DNA from 2 places in the Streptomyces sp. NPDC045022 genome. Region 2 is predicted to be linked to the other one. Evidence: riboswitches for the same ligand, from Rfam matches in the RefSeq annotation. Region 2 holds a riboswitch; the other holds the start of a gene.

Region 1 (9,078 bases), on a different contig from region 2:
GTGACGGCGGGTGGAGGCGTGGAAGGCGTCGACGCCGGCGGCGGCCAGCGGGGTGAGGATGGCCTCCAGTTCCTCGGGCGTCTCGGCGAGGCGGGCGGTGTAGTCCTGCTGCTTCCACTGCGAGTAGCGGAAGAGGACCGGGAATTCGGGGGACACCCGCTCGCGGACCGCGGCGACGATCTCCGCGGCGAACCTGGTGCGGGCCACCGGGTCGCCGCCGTACGCGTCGGTGCGGCGGTTGGTGCCCGCCCACAGGAACTGGTCGACGAGGTAGCCGTGGGCGCCGTGGATCTCCACGCCGTCGAAGCCGATGCGCTCGGCGTCCGCGGCGGCCTGGGCGAACGCGGCGATGACGGCGTCGATGTCCGCCTGGGTCATGGCCTTGCCGGTGGGCTCGGCGCCCGCGGTGACGAGGCCGGAGGGGCCGACGGCGGGGGCGTCCGGGAACGGGGCGTCGCCCTGGTTGCGGACCATGCCGATGTGCCACAGCTGCGGGACGATCGTGCCGCCCGACGCGTGCACGTCCTCAGCGACCTTGGCCCAGCCCGCGAGCTGCTCCTCGCCGTGGAAGCGGGGGACGCGGTCGCTCTGGCCGGCCGACTCGTGACCGACGTAGGTGCCCTCGGTCACGATCAGCCCGACGCCGGCGGCCGCGCGGCGCGCGTAGTAGGAGCGCACGTCCTCGCCGGGGATGCCGCCCGGGGAGAACATGCGGGTCATCGGCGCCATCACTATCCGGTTCGGAACGGTGAGGCCGTTGAGCGCGATCGGGCGGGAGAGGATCTGGGCCGCGCGGGAGGCGGGCGTGGTGACGGTCACGTGGGGGGCTCCTCGTGAAATGACTCGGTAGACCAAGCGGTATGTGTGCGCGCATTGTTGCAGCTTCTTAAGTAAGCGCCTATGCGCCGGCCCACATTCCGGCCGCAGTGGACGCTTTTACGTGATGCCGGTCACGCTCTCCCGGTTCAGCCGCCGCACCCGCTCCCGCAGCACCTCGTCCGGCGCCGCCTCCCCCAGCTCCCCCGGCGGACAGTCCCACTCCCGCCCGCCACCCACGGGCCGCAGCTGGACGTACCCGCCCACGCGCCCCATGACCTCGCCGATCCGCCCGTCCCGCAGGTCCGTGGCGTAGGCGGGTGCACGATTCACGCCTCGCCACCCCCACGCAGTGCGGCGGCCAGCCGCGAGGCCACCCCCAGGTTGCAGCGGCCCAGGTCGACGAGGGCGTACGGCTCCTCGTGCGCGGCCGACACGGGGTCGACCCGCAGCGACGGCAGGATGATGCCGACGCCGCGCAGGGCGGCGCGCAGCTGTTCCACGGCCTCCTCGGCCGTCCGGGCCGGCCGGGGGCTCTCCGTCGTCTCGTTCACAACCGTTCCTCCACGCTGGGTTGGTGATTCACGACACAGCGTGGCCGAGGCTTGACTAGCCTGGCCAGGTAGGACGCCCCAACAGCCTCGGCTGTCGGACAGGGAGTGCCATGCCCGGACCGAAGGACCTCGACCCGTCGTCATCACCGCGCGCCCTGCTGGGCGCGGAGTTGCGCCACGCCCGCGAGAAAGCCGGCCTGAGCCAGGAGGAGCTGGGCCAACGGCTGTTCGTGAGCGGGTCGTTCATCGGGCAACTGGAGACGGGGACGCGGCGGATGCAGCCGGAGTATGCCCGGATGCTGGACGAGGCGCTGGGCACGGGGGACTTCTTCACGCGGAACTGCGGAGCATCAGCCAAGTCGAAGTACCGCGAGCATTTCGCCGAGGCAGCGGAGGCCGAAGTGCGGGCATCGGCGATTCGGGAGTACGCGTCCATGCTGATCCCCGGTCTGCTCCAGACGCCCGCATACGCGCGAGCGGTGTGCCGCGCCTACCAGCCGACGGCTCCGGCGGCGCTCATCGAGAAGCTGGTGGAGGACCGTATAGAACGCGCGCGGATCCTCGATGATCCAACAAAGCCGGTGTTGTGGACCGTCATTGACGAGTCCGCATTGCGCCGGGTGGCGGGCAGCCGTGCGGTGATGGCGGAGGCGCTGCGCCACATCGCCGACCTGGGTCGCCGGAACCGGGTCATGGTGCAGGTGCTGCCGTTCGACGCGGGGGCCCACCCGGGGATGCAAGGCTGCGTCAAGCTCATGGACTTCGAGGACGGCCCTCCGATGGCGTACCTCGAAGGCATCGACACCGGGCGCCTGGACGACGACCCTGGCACCGTCGCGCACTACAGGCTCTACTACGAACTCCTCATGGTCTCCGCACTCCAGCCCGAGAGGTCCCTGGCCCTGCTCGATGCGATGGCGCAGGATTACGACCATGAGGCACATCTCTGAGTACGACCTGCGCACGGCCGCCTGGTTCAAGTCCAGCTACAGCGGTGGCACCGGCGACAACTGTGTCGAAGTCACCGCCGACTTCCCCGCCCTCGTCCCCGTCCGTGACTCCAAGACCCCCCACGGCCCGAAACTCGTGTTCCGGGCCGAGGCGTGGGCGGCGTTCGTCGATGACGTGAAGGCGCGTTAGGCCTGGCGTACGAAACGCCCGAGGGCGGCACCCCCAGCCAGAAGCTGGACGTACCGCCCTCGGTCCGAAGGACAGGCGATCAACCGTCGGGTCGATCAGAAGTCCATGTCACCGCCCGGCATGCCGCCGCCGGCCGGCGCGGCGGCCTTCTCCGGCTTGTCGGCGATGACGGCCTCGGTGGTGAGGAACAGCGCGGCGATGGAGGCGGCGTTCTGCAGGGCAGAGCGGGTCACCTTCGCCGGGTCGATGATGCCCTCGGCGACCAGGTCGACGTACTCGCCGGTCGCGGCGTTCAGGCCGTGGCCCGGGGTCAGGTTGCGCACCTTCTCCACCACGACACCGCCCTCGAGGCCGGCGTTGACGGCGATCTGCTTCAGCGGGGCCTCGAGCGCGATGCGCACGGCGTTGGCGCCGGTCGCCTCGTCACCCTCGAGATCCAGCTTCTCGAAGACCTGGGAGGCCTGCAGCAGGGCCACGCCACCACCGGCGACGATGCCCTCCTCGACGGCCGCCTTCGCGTTGCGGACGGCGTCCTCGATGCGGTGCTTGCGCTCCTTGAGCTCCACCTCGGTGGCGGCACCGGCCTTGATGACCGCGACACCGCCGGCGAGCTTCGCCAGGCGCTCCTGCAGCTTCTCGCGGTCGTAGTCCGAGTCGCTGTTCTCGATCTCGGCGCGGATCTGGTTGACGCGGCCGCCCACCTGCTCCGAGGAGCCGGCACCGTCGACGATGGTGGTCTCGTCCTTGGTGATGACGACCTTGCGGGCGCGGCCCAGGAGGTCCAGGGTCGCGTTCTCCAGCTTGAGGCCGACCTCCTCGGAGATGACCTCGCCGCCCGTGAGGATGGCGATGTCGCCGAGCATGGCCTTGCGGCGGTCGCCGAAGCCCGGGGCCTTGACGGCGACGGACTTGAAGGTGCCGCGGATCTTGTTGACGACCAGGGTCGACAGGGCCTCGCCCTCGACGTCCTCGGCGATGATCAGCAGCGGCTTGCCCGACTGCATGACCTTCTCCAGGAGCGGGAGCAGGTCCTTGACCGAGGAGATCTTGGAGTTGGCGATGAGGATGTACGGGTCCTCGAGCACCGCCTCCATGCGCTCCATGTCGGTCGCGAAGTAGGCGGAGATGTAGCCCTTGTCGAAGCGCATGCCCTCGGTGAGCTCCAGCTCAAGACCGAAGGTGTTGCTCTCCTCGACGGTGATGACGCCTTCCTTGCCGACCTTGTCCATGGCCTCGGCGATCAGCTCGCCGATCTGGGTGTCGGCGGCGGAGATGGACGCGGTGGAGGCGATCTGCTCCTTGGTCTCGACGTCCTTCGCCTGCTCCAGCAGGGCGGCGGAGACGGCCTCGACGGCCTTCTCGATACCGCGCTTCAGAGCCATCGGGTTGGCGCCGGCGGCGACGTTGCGCAGGCCTTCCTTGACCAGGGCCTGGGCGAGCACGGTCGCGGTGGTCGTACCGTCACCGGCGACGTCGTCCGTCTTCTTGGCGACTTCCTTGACCAGCTCGGCGCCGATCTTCTCGTACGGGTCCTCGAGCTCGATCTCCTTGGCGATGGAGACACCATCGTTGGTGATCGTGGGGGCGCCCCACTTCTTCTCGAGGACGACGTTGCGGCCCTTGGGGCCGAGCGTCACCTTGACGGCGTCCGCGAGCTGGTTCATGCCGCGCTCGAGGCCGCGCCGCGCCTCCTCGTCGAACGCGATGATCTTGGCCATGTGAAGTGGTCCCTCCAGGACTGGGGGTGATTCCTTCGGACCGCGCCCGCGCCCGCGACGGACGGCTCGCCGGCCTCGTGGTTCCTTGCCCCACTTGGCCTGCGGGCCTCACCGACCCGGTCCTTCGTTGTCACTCTCACCTTCAGAGTGCTAACGCAATGATTAGCACTCGGCATGGTCGAGTGCAAGCGCCTCCGGGGGGACAAGGGCGGGGACGGGGGCGCCCGGCCGCCGCGATCAAGGGGGCCCTGGCATGGCGAAGGGCCCGCACCCTGTGCCGGTGCGGGCCCTTCGTCACAAAAAACGTTCAGGCGCTGAGGCGAACCATGTCGGCCTGCGGGCCCTTCTGGCCCTGCGAGATCTCGAACTCCACCCGCTGGCCCTCTTCCAGGGTGCGGTAGCCGTCCATCTGAATGGCGCTGTAATGGACGAAGACGTCCGCACCACCGTCGACCGCGATGAAGCCGTACCCCTTCTCCGCGTTGAACCACTTGACGGTGCCCTGAGCCATGCCTAACTCCCCTATTACTGGCCCTTGCACAGATCCACACTTCGCGGACCCGGGTCAGACCTCACCCCCCATCGGACGGGGGCGTGCGCCGGAACGCGTCGACCGCGGCTGAATGTATCTGTCCAACTGCCGTCTGCAACAGGTCAATCGGACGAGAATTCCGGACGAGCCCGGCCCGGAATCTGCCGAGAATTCATCCGAATTCAGGGCAAGTCGGGCTCCACAAAAGGCACAAAAGCCGCAGAAAACCCGCACACTTTGGCTACTTCTTGTCGGGTTGTGCGGCGAGAATCCAGGGCCCGCAACCTGAAGGCCGCGACCGTGTTCCCCAACTGTACCGCGCTCAATCACACAGAATTGCCCCCTCCGCTTCTCTCACGGGAGGGGGCAATCCGATGAACAATATGTAACTGCTGTTACCGAAGGTAATGATCGGTCATTCGGTCAGCATCCGCCGGCGACGGCCGGAATGATGGAGACACCGGCGCCGTCAGGGGTCTCCGTCTGCAGGCCCTGCTCGAAGCGGACGTCGTCGTCGTTGACGTAGACGTTGACGAACCGGCGCAGCTTGCCCTGGTCGTCCAGCACCCGGGCGGCGATCCCCGTGTGGTTCTTCTCCAGGTTCTCGATGACCTCGGCGAGGGTCGCGCCCTCGGCGGTGACCTCGGCCTGACCGCCGGTGTAGGTGCGCAGGATGGTCGGGATGCGAACGGTCACGCTCATGCGAGGCCAGCCTCTCGGAAGGAGTCCAGGGTCGGGCGGATGGTGGCGCTGAGGCCGGTGCCGGCCACCGCGTCGAGGGTCTTGAGGCCGTCGCCGGTGTTGAGGACGACCGTCGTCTTCGCCGGGTCCAGCACGCCGTCCTTGAGCAGCTTGCGGGTGACGCCGACGGTCACACCGCCCGCCGTCTCCGCGAAGATGCCCTCGGTGCGGGCCAGCAGCTTGATGGCGTCGACGATCTCCGCGTCCGTGACGTCCTCCACGGCACCGCCGGTGCGGCGCGCGATGTCCAGGACGTACGGGCCGTCGGCCGGGTTGCCGATGGCGAGGGACTTGGCGATGGTGTCCGGCTTCTGCGGGCGGACCACGTCGTGGCCGGCCTTGAAGGCGGTGGACACCGGCGAGCAGCCCTCGGCCTGCGCACCGAAGATCGTGTACGGCTTGTCCTCGACGAGACCGAGCTTGATCAGCTCCTGCAGGCCCTTGTCGATCTTCGTGAGCTGTGAGCCGGAGGCGATCGGGACCACGATCTGGTCCGGGAGCCGCCAGCCGAGCTGCTCGCAGATCTCGTACGCCAGGGTCTTGGACCCCTCCGCGTAGTACGGCCGCAGGTTGACGTTGACGAAGCCCCAGCCCTCGCCGGCCGGGTCGCCGATCAGCTCGGAGCAGAAGCGGTTCACGTCGTCGTAGTTGCCCTCGATGCCGACCAGCTCGCCGCCGTAGACGGCGGCCATGACGACCTTGCCCTGCTCCAGGTCGTGCGGGATGAACACGCAGGAGCGGAAGCCGGCCCGGGCGGCGGCGGCGCCGACGGCGCCGGCCAGGTTGCCGGTGGAGGAGCAGGAGAGCGTCGTGAAGCCGAAGGCGCGGGCGGCCTCCAGGGCCTGGGCGACGACCCGGTCCTTGAAGGAGTGCGTCGGGTTGCCGGAGTCGTCCTTCACGTACAGCCCGCCGGTGACGCCCAGCTCGCGGGCCAGGTTGTCGGCCTTGACGAGCTTGGTCCAGCCCGGGTTGAGGTTGGGCTTGTCGGCCACGTCGGCGGGGACGGGCAGCAGGGGCGCGTAACGCCAGATGTTCGCGGGGCCCGCTTCGATGCGCGCCCGCAGCTCTTCGGTGTCGTAGCCGGAGAAGTCGTAGGCGATCTCCAGCGGGCCGAAACACTCCTCGCAGGCGAACACCGGTCCGAGGGGTACCCGGTGACCGCACTCGCGACAGTTCAGGGCCGCGGCGGGACCGAGGTCGACGACGGGATCGCTGGTGCTTGCAACTGTCTGCACAGCCATGGAGGCGAGGCCCTTTCTCCTCATCTTCCTCACGACGCATCTCGCCGTGAGACGGATTTGGCACCTTCCCTAGCCGGGAGCCTCGCGGAGACGATCAGGAGCTGATCTACGAGAACCGACTGGAGGGTTGCCGGGGCTTCATCGGGCCGTGTCCCTCTGCCCCTCTGGATGAGCAATATGTGGTTGTCGACGCGGGCGACCCCCGACATGCGATGGTCACCGGCGTTGTTCAAGACTGTAACCGAAGGCCAGGACAGTTGAGATAGTCGTCCGAAGCGCGAGATGGATCACAGCCACGCCACCCGGCGTCACGGCGCGTGATCAACGAACAGTGAGGAGCCACAGACCGTGCTGGAAGAAGTCGAGCACTGGCTGGCCACCCGCTCCTGGTCCGTGGCCGATCGCCCTCTCCACCGGATACTGGCCGCCAAGCAGCGTACGGGGCACACGATCAGCGTCGTGCTGCCCGCGCTCAACGAGGAGGAGACGGTCGGCGACATCGTCGCGGTCATCCGTCGCGACCTCGTGGAGCAGGTCCCGCTCGTCGACGAGATCGTCGTCGTCGACTCGGGTTCCACCGACCGCACCGCCGCGGTCGCCGCCGCCGCCGGCGCCCGGGTCGTCCACCGCGACGACATCCTGCCCCGCGTCCCCACCGTCCCCGGCAAGGGCGAGGTGCTCTGGCGCTCGCTGCTCGTCACCAGCGGGGACATCCTCTGCTTCATCGACGCGGACCTGAAGGAGTTCTCCTCCGACTTCGTCTCCGGGATCGTCGGCCCGCTGCTCACCGACCCGGAGGTGGACCTGGTCAAGGGCATGTACGACCGCCCGCTCGGCGGCGCGGCGGGACAGGGCGGCCGGGTCACGGAACTCGTGGCCCGCCCGCTGCTGAACATGCACTGGCCGCAGCTGGCCGGCTTCGTGCAGCCGCTGGGCGGTGAGTACGCGGCCCGCCGCTCCCTGCTGGAACAGCTGCCGTTCCCGGTCGGCTACGGCGTGGAGCTGGGCATGCTGGTGGACGCCCTGCACCTGGTGGGGCTCGACGCGCTGGCCCAGGTGGACGTGGGGGTGCGCAAGCACCGGCACCAGGACGGCCAGGCGCTGGGCCGGATGGCCGCCGCCATCTACCGCACGGCCCAGCTGCGGCTGGCCCGCGGGCACCTGGTCCGGCCCTCCCTCACCCAGTTCGAGCGGGGCGAGGACGGCTTCGAGCCGCGCACCTACTCGGTGGACACCGAGGAACGGCCGCCGATGGCGGAGATCGCGGAGTACGCGGCACGCCGGGTCGCGTGAGCGCCCGCATGAAGAACGGCCGTATACAGCCCCCTTCCGGGGTGGACCGTACGTTTGAGCGTTTCCGGGCCGGGCTAGGTTGAGGCGTATGTCTTCCACGCACGGTGCTGAGGTGCTGGTCGCCTCCAATCGCGGCCCGGTTTCGTATCAGGTGGGCGAGAACGGCTCGCTGCACGCCAAGCGGGGCGGCGGCGGGCTGGTCTCCGGGCTGTCGGCCATCGGGCCGGACACCAACGCGGTGTGGGTGTGCGCCGCGCTCGGCGACGGCGACCGGGCGGCCGTACGGCGCGCGGACGGCGGTCTGCTGCCGGCCGAGGAGACCGGCGGCCAGCGGGTACGGATGCTCGACATCGACGCGACCGTGCACGCCGACGCGTACAACGGCATCGCCAACTCGGTGCTCTGGTTCGTCCACCACCTGCTGTACCAGACCCCGCTGGAGCCGGTCTTCGACGCGGAGTTCCGCCGTCAGTGGGCGTCGTACGAGGCCTACAACCAGGCGTTCGCGGAGGCGCTCGCGGAGGAGGCGGCCGAAGGCGCGGCGGTGCTGATCCAGGACTACCACCTGGCCCTCGCCCCCCGGATGCTCCGCCGGCTCCGTCCCGACCTGCGCATCGGCCACTTCTCGCACACCCCGTGGGCTCCGCCGGACTACTTCCGCCTGCTGCCCGACGACATCGCGGCCGAGTTGCTCACCGGCATCCTGGGCGCGGACCGGGCGGCGTTCCTCACGCACCGCTGGGCGGACGCGTTCCGGGACTGCTGCCACGCGGTGCTCGGCCCCGCGATCCCCTCGGGCACCCGGATCGGCGTGCACGGGCTCGGCGCGGACGCCGACTTCCTGCGCAAGCGGGCCCACGAACCCGACGTGGACGAGCGGATGGCGGTGCTCCGGGAGGAGATCGGCGAGGGGCGCAAGGCGATCGTCCGCGTCGATCGCACCGAGCTGTCGAAGAACATCGTCCGCGGGCTCCTGGCGTACCGGCAGCTGCTGGACGACCACCCCGAGTGGCGCGAGCGGGTCGTCCACGTGGCGTTCGCCT
Region 2 (9,078 bases):
GAGCGGGTGGGCGCAGAACAGGCCGTCGCGGACGCCGATGCCGTACTCGGCGGAGAGGGCGGCGGCGAAGTGGGAGCTGTTCCAGCCCTCGACGACGAAGGAGATCACGCCGACGCGCGGGGCGTCGTCGCCGAAGAGGGAGAGGATCCGCACCTCGGGCACCTCGGCGAGGCCCTCGCGGACCGTGCGGACGAGGTGCTGCTCGCGGGCGACGAGGGTGTCCCAGCCGGCCTCGGTGAGGGCCTTGCAGGCGGACGCGATGGAGTAGGCGCCGATGACGTTCGGGGAGCCGGCCTCGTGGCGGGCGGCGCTCTCGTGCCACTCCACGTCCACTCCCCCGTCGGTGCGCCGGGAGACCTTGCGGCTGGCGCCGCCGCCCGCGAGGTACGGCTCGGCCGCCCGCAGCCAGTCGGCGCGGCCGGCCAGGACACCGCAGCCGAACGGGGCGTACAGCTTGTGCCCGGAGAAGGCGACCCAGTCGACGTCCAGGTCACGGATGTCCACCGGGTGGTGCGGGGCGAGCTGGGCGGCGTCGAGGACGATCCGGGCGCCGTGCGCGTGGGCTGCGGCGGCCAGCTCACGCACCGGCCACAGCTCGCCGGTGACGTTGGAGGCACCGGTGACGCAGACCAGGGCCGGCCCGTAGGGGTCGCGGTCGGCGAGGGCCCGCTCCAGGGTCTCGACGGCCTGCCGCGGGGTGCGCGGGGCGTTGAGGTAGGTGACCTTCGCGTCCTGCCAGGGCAGCAGGGAGGCGTGGTGCTCGGTCTCGAAGACGAAGACCTGGCAGTCGGCCGGGAGCGCGCGGGCCAGCAGGTTCAGCGAGTCGGTGGTCGACCGGGTGAAGATCACCTGGTCTTCCTCCCGGCAGCCGAGGAAGCCGGCGACGGTCCTGCGGGCGTTCTCGAACAGGTCGGTGGAGAGCTGGGAGAGGTAGCCGGCACCGCGGTGGACGCTGCCGTAGTACGGGGCGTAGGCGGCGACGTCGTCCCAGACGCGCTGGAGGGCGGGGGCGCTGGCCGCGTAGTCGAGCGCGGCGTAGGTGACTTCGCCGCCCGTCACGAGCGGGACGGTGACATCCCGGCCGAGAACGGGCAGCGCGCCCGAGAGGTCCTGGCAGACGGTCTGGTCGGCGGCAGCGGTGGAGACGGACATGGGTGAACTCCCGTGTGAGCAGGTGGGACTCACCGCGCGAGCGGACAGGGCTCCAGCGCGGATGAGGTGAGAAGGGGTACGCGGAGGCGGGGCTCTGCGGCCCTATCGCATTCGCTTGCTCACGGAAGGCTCCCTCGACGACCAGGACCCCTGGCCCCGCGCTCGGTCAGAAGCGCGCGAGGGGTCCGCGCTTGCCGCAGACCTTGCTGTCCGCGACCTGGTCTTCACCCGGGGCACCCCGCCACGGACGGAGGGTTGCCGGACAGTCAGCCGGGGCCTCATGACTGTCACTCATGACCTGAACAGGAAACTAGCCGAGCGGATCATCGCCGCGCAACCCGTGTCCGGATGGCGGGACGGGGGTGCGGAGGGTTCGGCACCGCCGGACGCCGCCGCCATGGCTGAGCGGCGTCGCGGTGGGCAGAGGGCTACCCCCCCCCGCCCGCCGCGACGGCGCTTCCGCGGACTCGGCCCGCCGGGCGGCGCCGAACTCGCCCGCACCCAGGCCGGCTAGCGATTGCTCGCGGCCACCCACCGCTCCAGCGCCCGCTTCGCCGCGCCGGAGTCGATGGACTCGGCGGCCTTGGCCATGCCGTCCCGGAGCCGGCCGGCGAGCGGGGCGTCGGTCGGCTGGAGGGCCACCAGGGCCGCCGCCGAGTTCAGCAGCACGGCGTCCCGTACCGCGCCCTGCTCGCCGTCCAGCAGGCGGCGGGCGACCTCGGCGTTGTAGGACGGGTCGCCGCCGCGCAGGGCCTCCACGGGCACGAGGTCGATGCCGACGTCACGCGGGTCGAAGGTCTCCTCGCCGACCCTTCCGTCCCGCACGACCCAGACGCGGGACGTGGACGTCGTCGTCAGCTCGTCCAGGCCGTCGTCGCCGCGGAAGACCAGCGAGGAGTTGCCGCGTTCCGCGAGCACGCCGGCGACGATCGGCGCCTCGTGCGCCACCGCCACCCCGACCGCCTGGGCCCGTACCCGCGCCGGATTGGTCAGCGGACCGAGCAGGTTGAACACCGTCCGGATGCCCAGCTGCCCGCGCGCGGCACCCACATGACGCAACGCGGGATGGAACTTCACCGCGAAGCAGAAGGTGATGCCGGCCTCCTCCGCGACCTCCGCCACCCGGCGGGGCGTCAGGTCGAGATTGACGCCCAGCTTCTCCAGGACGTCGGAGGACCCCGAGGCGGAGGACGCGGCGCGATTGCCGTGCTTCACCACCTTCGCGCCCGTACCGGCGACGACCAGCGACGACATCGTGGAGATGTTCACCGTTCTCGCCCCGTCGCCGCCCGTGCCGACGATGTCGACGGTCCGGCCGGGCACCTCGATCACGTTCGCGTGCTCGTACATCGTGCGGACCAGACCGGTGATTTCCTCCACCGTCTGTCCCTTGGCCCGCAGGGCCACCGCGAACCCGGCGATCTGCGCGTCGGTCGCCTCGCCGCGCATGATCCGGTCCATCGCCCACGCGGTCTCGTCGGCGGACAGGTCCCGGCCGTCCAGCAGACCGTTCAGCAGGGCGGGCCAGGAACGGCCCGCCGCGGTGTCGCCTCCAGCGGGGGTCACAGCGCTCATCAGCCGCTCCTAGAACAGATTCCTGCACAGTCGTGCACCACCCTATCCAGCCCGGAGCACAGCGAAGGGCCCCGTCCGTAACGCGGACGGGGCCCTTCAGCGTGGCGTGGCGACGCGGGGATCAGTGGTGGCCGTGGCCGCTCGTGATCTCCTTGTACTCCTCGACGGTCGGCTTCGGGATCTGGTTGTCCTCGCCGTAGTAGGCGGTGGAGAGCTTCGCACGCAGCTTCTCCGAGCCCTTCACCTTGCGCTCGACACCGTTCTCGTCCACCGCCGGGCCGATCTCGGCCGGCTGGTACTGCTCGTGCGCGGTGAGCGTGTGCAGCTGCTCCTGGCTGAGCGGCTCGTGCACCTCGATGAACTCACCGTGCGGCAGCCGCTTGATGATGCCGGTCTCGCGGCCGTGCAGCACCTTGTCGCGGTCGCGGCGCTGCAGACCGAGGCAGATCCGCTTGGTGACGATGAACGCGACGACCGGGCCCACGAAGAAACCGATCCGGACGAACCAGGTGACGGCGTTGATCGACAGGTGGAAGTGCGTGGCCCACAGGTCGTTGCCACCGCCGACCAGGGTGATCATGTAGATCGTCACCCAGGCGACACCGAACGCGGTACGGGTCGGAGCGTTGCGCGGGCGGTCCAGGATGTGGTGCTCGCGCTTGTCGCCGGTGACCCAGGACTCGATGAACGGGTAGACCGCGATCGCCGCCAGGACCAGCGGGAAGAGCACCAGCGGGATGAACACGCCCAGGACGAGCGTGTGACCCCAGAAGTTGATCTCCCAGCCCGGCATGAAGCGGATCAGGCCCTCGGCGAAGCCCATGTACCAGTCGGGCTGGGCGCCGGTCGACACCTGGTCCGGACGGTAGGGGCCCATGGCCCAGATCGGGTTGATCTGCGCGATCGCCGCGATGACCGCGATGGCACCGAAGACCAGGAAGAAGAAGCCTCCGGCCTTGGCCATGTAGACCGGCAGCAGCGGCATGCCGACGACGTTCTTCTCGGACTTTCCGGGGCCCGCGAACTGCGTGTGCTTGTGGTAGAAGACCAGGATCAGGTGGCCGACCACCAGACCGAGCATGATGCCCGGCAGCAGCAGGATGTGGACCGAGTAGAACCGCGCAACGAAGTCGTGGCCGGGGAACTCGCCGCCGAAGAGGAAGTACGACAGGTACGTGCCGACGATCGGCACGGACAGGATCGCGCCCTCCATGAAGCGGACACCGGTGCCGGAGAGCAGGTCGTCCGGGAGCGAGTAACCGGTGAAGCCGGTGAACATGCCCAGGACGAACAGCAGGAAGCCGAACAGCCAGTTGATCTCACGCGGCTTGCGGAACGCCCCGGTGAAGAACACGCGCATCATGTGCACGAACATGCCGGCGAGGAAGATCAGCGCCGCCCAGTGGTGGATCTGCCGGACCAGCAGACCACCGCGCACGTCGAAGGAGATGTGCAGGGTCGAGCTGAACGCCTCGGACATCAGCTGTCCCTGGAGCGGGACGTAGCTGCCGTGGTACTCCACCTCGGTCATCGACGGGTGGAAGAACAGCGTCAGATAGACACCCGTCAGGATGATGATGATGAAGCTGTAGAGGCAGACCTCACCCAACATGAACGACCAGTGGTCGGGGAAGATCTTGCGCATGTTGGACTTGGCCAGGGAGTAGATCCCGAGCCGGCCGTCGGCCCAGTCGGCGATCCGCTCGCCGGCCGGTGCCGTCCCGCGAGAGCGACCCGCCGCGCCGGCGGCAGATGAACTCTTGTCGTTCGGTGCAGTACTCATCCGCGCTCCCAGAATGCAGGACCGACGGGCTCCTCGAAGTCGCCGAGCGCCTGGAGGTAACCCTCACTGTCCACACCGATGCGCAGCTGCGGCAGGGCGTGGCCGGCGGGGCCGAAGATCACTCGGGCACCGTCGGAGAGGTCGAAGGTGGACTGGTGGCACGGGCACAGCACGTGGTGCGTCTGCTGCTCGTACAGCGAGATCGGGCAACCCACGTGGGTGCAGATCTTCGAGTACGCCACGATGCCCTCGTGCGACCAGGCGAGTTCGCGCTTGTCCTTGATGTTGCCCGGCTGGAGCCGGACGATCATCAGGGCCGCCTTGGCGATCTCCGTCTGGAAGTCCTCGGCCGCCTCCTCCAGACCGTCGGGCTTGGCGAAGGTGAGCGAGCCGACGGCGACGTCCTCGGGACGCAGCGGCTGGTTCGTGTTCATGTTGACCAGGCGCTTGCCCTTGGCCCACAGCGTGTGGCGCAGCGAGCTGTGCGGCAGCGGACCGAGGTCGCGCAGCAGCATGACGCCGGAGAGCGGCACCAGGGTGAGCGCGCCGAGCATCGTGTTGCGGATCAGCTTGCGGCGGCCGAGCGCCGACTCCTTGGCACCCAGACGGAAGTCCTCGTGGACCTTCGCCCGGACCTCCGGCGGAGCCTCGATCGCGTGCCGCTCGTCGGCGACCTCCACGTCGGACATCAGGGTGCGGGCCCAGTGGACCGCGCCCGCGCCGATGCAGAACAGCGCCGTGCCGAGGGTCAGACCCAGCGCGAAGTTCAGGGCGCTGAGGTGGCCGATCGGGAAGACGAAGATCGACTTGTCGTGCGGGATCGCGACGTACGCCGCGATGAAGCCGATGGTGGCCAGCATCGACACCGTGAACAGCAGGGCGACCACACGCTCGGACCGCTTGGCGGCCCGTTCGTCGATGTCCTGGATCCGGTGCTCGTGCGGCGGCAGGCCGGGGTCGGAGAACGGGTTCTCCTCGTCCGCGACGCTCACGGCGCCATGCGCGTGGTCCTGCTCAGCGGGCAGGTTCTCTTCTGGAATGTCTTGGCTACTCATGACTTCTTGGCCTTTGCGGTCCGAGCGGCGACCCAGACGGCGACCGCGATCAACGCGCCCAGACCGAAGATCCAGGCGAACAGACCTTCACTGACCGGCCCGAGGCCGCCCAGCTCCATTCCACCAGGATTGTCCGTCTCGCTGCCGTTGACCGCGTGCAGGTACGCGATGATGTCCTTCTTGTTCTTCTCCGACAGGGTGGTGTCGGGGAAGGACGGCATGTTCTGCGGGCCCGTCTGCATGGCCTCGTAGACGTGCTTCGGGGCCACATCTTCCAGGGTGGGCGCGTACTTGCCCTCGGTGAGGGCACCGCCCTTGCCGGTGAAATTGTGGCACTGTGCGCAGTTGGTGCGGAACAGTTCGCCGCCCTTGGCGATGTCCGCGCCTTCCGGACCGTACTGCTGCTTGGTCGGTACGCTCGGGCCGGCGCCCAGCGACGCGATGTACGCGGCGAGCTGGTCGATCTCGCCCTGGGTGTAGGTGACCTTCTTGCGCGGGAGCTGCGCCATCTCGGAGGTCGAGGCCGGCATACGGCCGGTGCCGACCTGGAAGTCGACGGCCGCGGCCCCGACACCGATCAGGCTCGGCCCGTCGGAGGAGCCCTGGCCACCGGTGCCGTGGCAGCTGGCGCAGCCGACCTCGTAGAGCTTCTTGCCCTCCTTGATGGTCAGGGACTGGGAGGTTTCATCGGCCTGCGCCTTGCCCGCGGGCGCGAACGCGGCGTACAGCCCCCCAGTGGCCGCCAGCGCGAGGAGTAGGACGACGACCGCCGCCAGCGGATGGCGTCGTCGTGCGGAGAGCTTTTTCACGGATTACCCCGGTGTCAGGATCTTCTGCGTCGATGCTTCTGGATGTGCGGGAGCGGTCGCCGCTACTTGATCAGGTAGATCGTGGCGAAGAGGCCGATCCAGACGACGTCGACGAAGTGCCAGTAGTAGGACACGACGATGGCGGCGGTCGCCTGCTCGTGCGTGAACCTCTTCGCCGCGTAGGTGCGGCCGAGGACCAGCAGGAAGGCGATGAGCCCGCCCGTCACGTGCAGGCCGTGGAAGCCGGTGGTCAGGTAGAACACCGAGCCGTACGGGTCGGAGGACAGCGAGATGCCGTCCTTCTTCACCAGCTCCGTGTACTCGTAGATCTGACCGCCGATGAAGATCGCACCCATGATGAAGGTGAGGATGAACCAGCCACGGAGCTTCTTCACGTCGCCGCGCTCGGCCGCGAACACGCCGAGCTGGCAGGTGAGGGAGGAGAGCACCAGGATCGTGGTGTTCGTCGCGGAGAAGGGCACGTTGAGCGCGTGCGCCATCTCCTTCCAGTGAGCCGGTCCGGTCACCGACCGGAGGGTGAAGTACATCGCGAAGAGGGCCGCGAAGAACATCAGCTCGGAACTCAGCCAGATGATGGTTCCGACGCTGGTGAGGTTCGGCCGGTTGACCGACGGGTGCGCGTGCCCGGTTTCTACTGTCGTTGCTGTCGCCACGACCGACATTATGTCGGTCGCTTATCCCGCCCTCACCCCGGGGGGTGCCGTTCGGAGTGTTGCTGCCCGCAGAACCGGTGCTGACGTGGTGTTCATGGGAGTAACATCCGCCCAAACGGCCCCGTCCGTCCTGTCCGTACGACGCTGACGTCCCGGAGGAACAATGCAGCCGACCGCCACGGTGCTGGTCTACAGCGACGACTCCAACACCCGCGAACAAGTACGGCTGGCCACCGGGCGCCGACCCGCTCCGGACGTGCCCCAGGTCGAGTTCCTGGAGTGCGCGACGCCCGCGGCGGTGCTGAGCGAGCTGGACAAGGGCGGCATCGACGTCTGTGTGCTCGACGGCGAGGCCGTGCCCATGGGCGGCATGGGGGTGTGCCGGCAGATCAAGGACGAGGTGTTCAACTGCCCGCCGGTGCTCCTGCTCATGGGCCGGCCCCAGGACGCGTGGCTGGCCACCTGGAGCCGGGCCGACGCGGCTGTGACCCTGCCGGTGGATCCGGTGGAGTTCGCCGCCGCACTGGCCTCCCTGCTCCGTCAGAAGAGGTTGCTGAGCGCCTAGGAGCCCGGGGCGCGGGGTCCGTGCGCGGCTCTCGCCGTGCGTGGCTCGCCGCGCCCACGCGGCGCGGCCGCACGTCGATGCCGCCCCGCGCCCCTGAGGGGCGCTCACACGGCCGTCGGCTGGAGTCTCACCGCGTCTCCCGGCGCCGGGCCGTCCGGGGTGCCGTTGATCAGCGCGCTGCCCGTGCGCCACTTCTTCCAGTCGACGTTCCAGTCGCCGAAGCCGTTGCCGAAGGGCTCCATGGGGTCGCCGTCGGAGTTGACGACCTTGACGATGTCGCCCTGGTGGACGTTGTCGAAGAACCACTCGGCGTTGGACGTGCTCATGCCGGTGCAGCCGTGGCTGACGTTCGCATAGCCCTGGGAGCCGACGGACCATGGGGCGGCGTGGACGTACTCGCCGGACCAGGTGACCCGGGTGGCGTAGTAGACCGGCAGGTCGTAGGAGTCGGAGCTGCCCTCGGCGATGCCGACGGTGGCGCCGCGCATCCGTACGAAGTACTGCTTCTCCAGTACGACCTTGACACCGTTGCGGGTCTCGAAACCGGGCTTGCCGGTGGTGACGGGGATCTGCTCGACCTGCTGGCCGTTCTTGTAGAACGTGAGCTGGTGCGCGGAGGCGTCCGTGACGACCTCGATCCGGTCACCCGTGGTGATCTTCAGCGCTTTGGACTTGCCGCCCCACAGCCGGTCGCCGATCTTGACGCCGTCCAGGTTGCTGTGCACCTGGATGGTGGCGTGGCTGGGCCAGTACTCCTTGGGGCGGTAGTGGAGTTCCTTGTCGCTCACCCAGTACCAGGAGCCCGGCACGGCCGGCACGGAGTCCACTCTGAGGGCACGCTCCACGACGGCCCGCTGTGCCTTGTCCTTGATCTCCTGGCCGAGTTGGGCCGTGATGGGCTGCCCGACGCCGTACTGGCCCGCGTTCGGCCCGAACGTGACGGTCAGGCGCTTCTTGCTCGTGGGCTTGCTGGTGTCGAAGGTGAGGACCTTGCGGCCGGGCGCGCCGTCCTCGTCCTCGGTGCTCACCGTGACCGTGTAGTGGGCGTTGGCGGCCAGCGGGGAGGTGCTGTGCCACCGGCTGCCGTCGGCGGCGAGTTCGCCCGCCACATAGCGCCCTGTGGAGTCCTGGGCGGTGACGTCGGTGATCCGGCCCTCACCGCTCTTGGCGGTGACCTCGAGGGGCTTGTCCGGGTCGGCCCGCTTCTCTGCACCGGTGGGGCCGTTGAAGGAGATCAGGCCCGCTGCGTCGTACGGCCTGGCCGACAGGGGGTTGCCGTCCGAACCGCAAGCGGTGACGCCCGCGCCGAGGGCGGTCACCAGCAGGGTGCAGCTGACGACGGTGCGGGTCCGCGGAGTGTGGTTCATGCGATCACGCTATGAGCTGCTGACCGCACCGGCACGGCGGGTAACTCGTACGAGCGATCGGCACTACTGCAAAGGACGGACACACCGGGTGCGTCCGC

Evidence for each region. Region 2 has a riboswitch for S-adenosylmethionine ahead of AC07C1_RS40755 (aminotransferase class V-fold PLP-dependent enzyme). Riboswitches for the same ligand answer to the same signal wherever they lie in the genome.
Region 1: another riboswitch for S-adenosylmethionine. It lies ahead of thrC (threonine synthase); the one in region 2 lies ahead of AC07C1_RS40755 (aminotransferase class V-fold PLP-dependent enzyme).

Annotation. Positions count from the first base shown of each region.
Region 1 covers NZ_JBWKIR010000007.1:81,356-90,433, reverse strand. Annotated here, with positions in the region: gene AC07C1_RS15110 (NADH:flavin oxidoreductase) at 1-819, opposite strand, end outside; gene AC07C1_RS15105 (hypothetical protein) at 937-1,149, opposite strand; gene AC07C1_RS15100 (hypothetical protein) at 1,146-1,370, opposite strand; gene AC07C1_RS15095 (helix-turn-helix domain-containing protein) at 1,481-2,320, shown strand; gene AC07C1_RS15090 (DUF397 domain-containing protein) at 2,304-2,510, shown strand; gene groL (chaperonin GroEL) at 2,606-4,228, opposite strand; gene AC07C1_RS15080 (cold-shock protein) at 4,536-4,739, opposite strand; gene AC07C1_RS15075 (ubiquitin-like small modifier protein 1) at 5,184-5,462, opposite strand; gene thrC (threonine synthase) at 5,459-6,742, opposite strand; SAM riboswitch class I at 6,760-6,917, opposite strand; gene AC07C1_RS15065 (glucosyl-3-phosphoglycerate synthase) at 7,091-8,035, shown strand; gene AC07C1_RS15060 (alpha,alpha-trehalose-phosphate synthase (UDP-forming)) at 8,124-9,078, shown strand, end outside.
Region 2 covers NZ_JBWKIR010000062.1:744-9,821, forward strand. Annotated here, with positions in the region: gene AC07C1_RS40755 (aminotransferase class V-fold PLP-dependent enzyme) at 1-1,152, opposite strand, end outside; SAM riboswitch class IV at 1,335-1,451, opposite strand; gene trpD (anthranilate phosphoribosyltransferase) at 1,663-2,727, opposite strand; gene qcrB (cytochrome bc1 complex cytochrome b subunit) at 2,849-4,510, opposite strand; gene qcrA (cytochrome bc1 complex Rieske iron-sulfur subunit) at 4,507-5,565, opposite strand; gene qcrC (cytochrome bc1 complex diheme cytochrome c subunit) at 5,562-6,374, opposite strand; gene ctaE (aa3-type cytochrome oxidase subunit III) at 6,437-7,057, opposite strand; gene AC07C1_RS40785 (response regulator) at 7,212-7,613, shown strand; gene AC07C1_RS40790 (L,D-transpeptidase) at 7,718-8,980, opposite strand.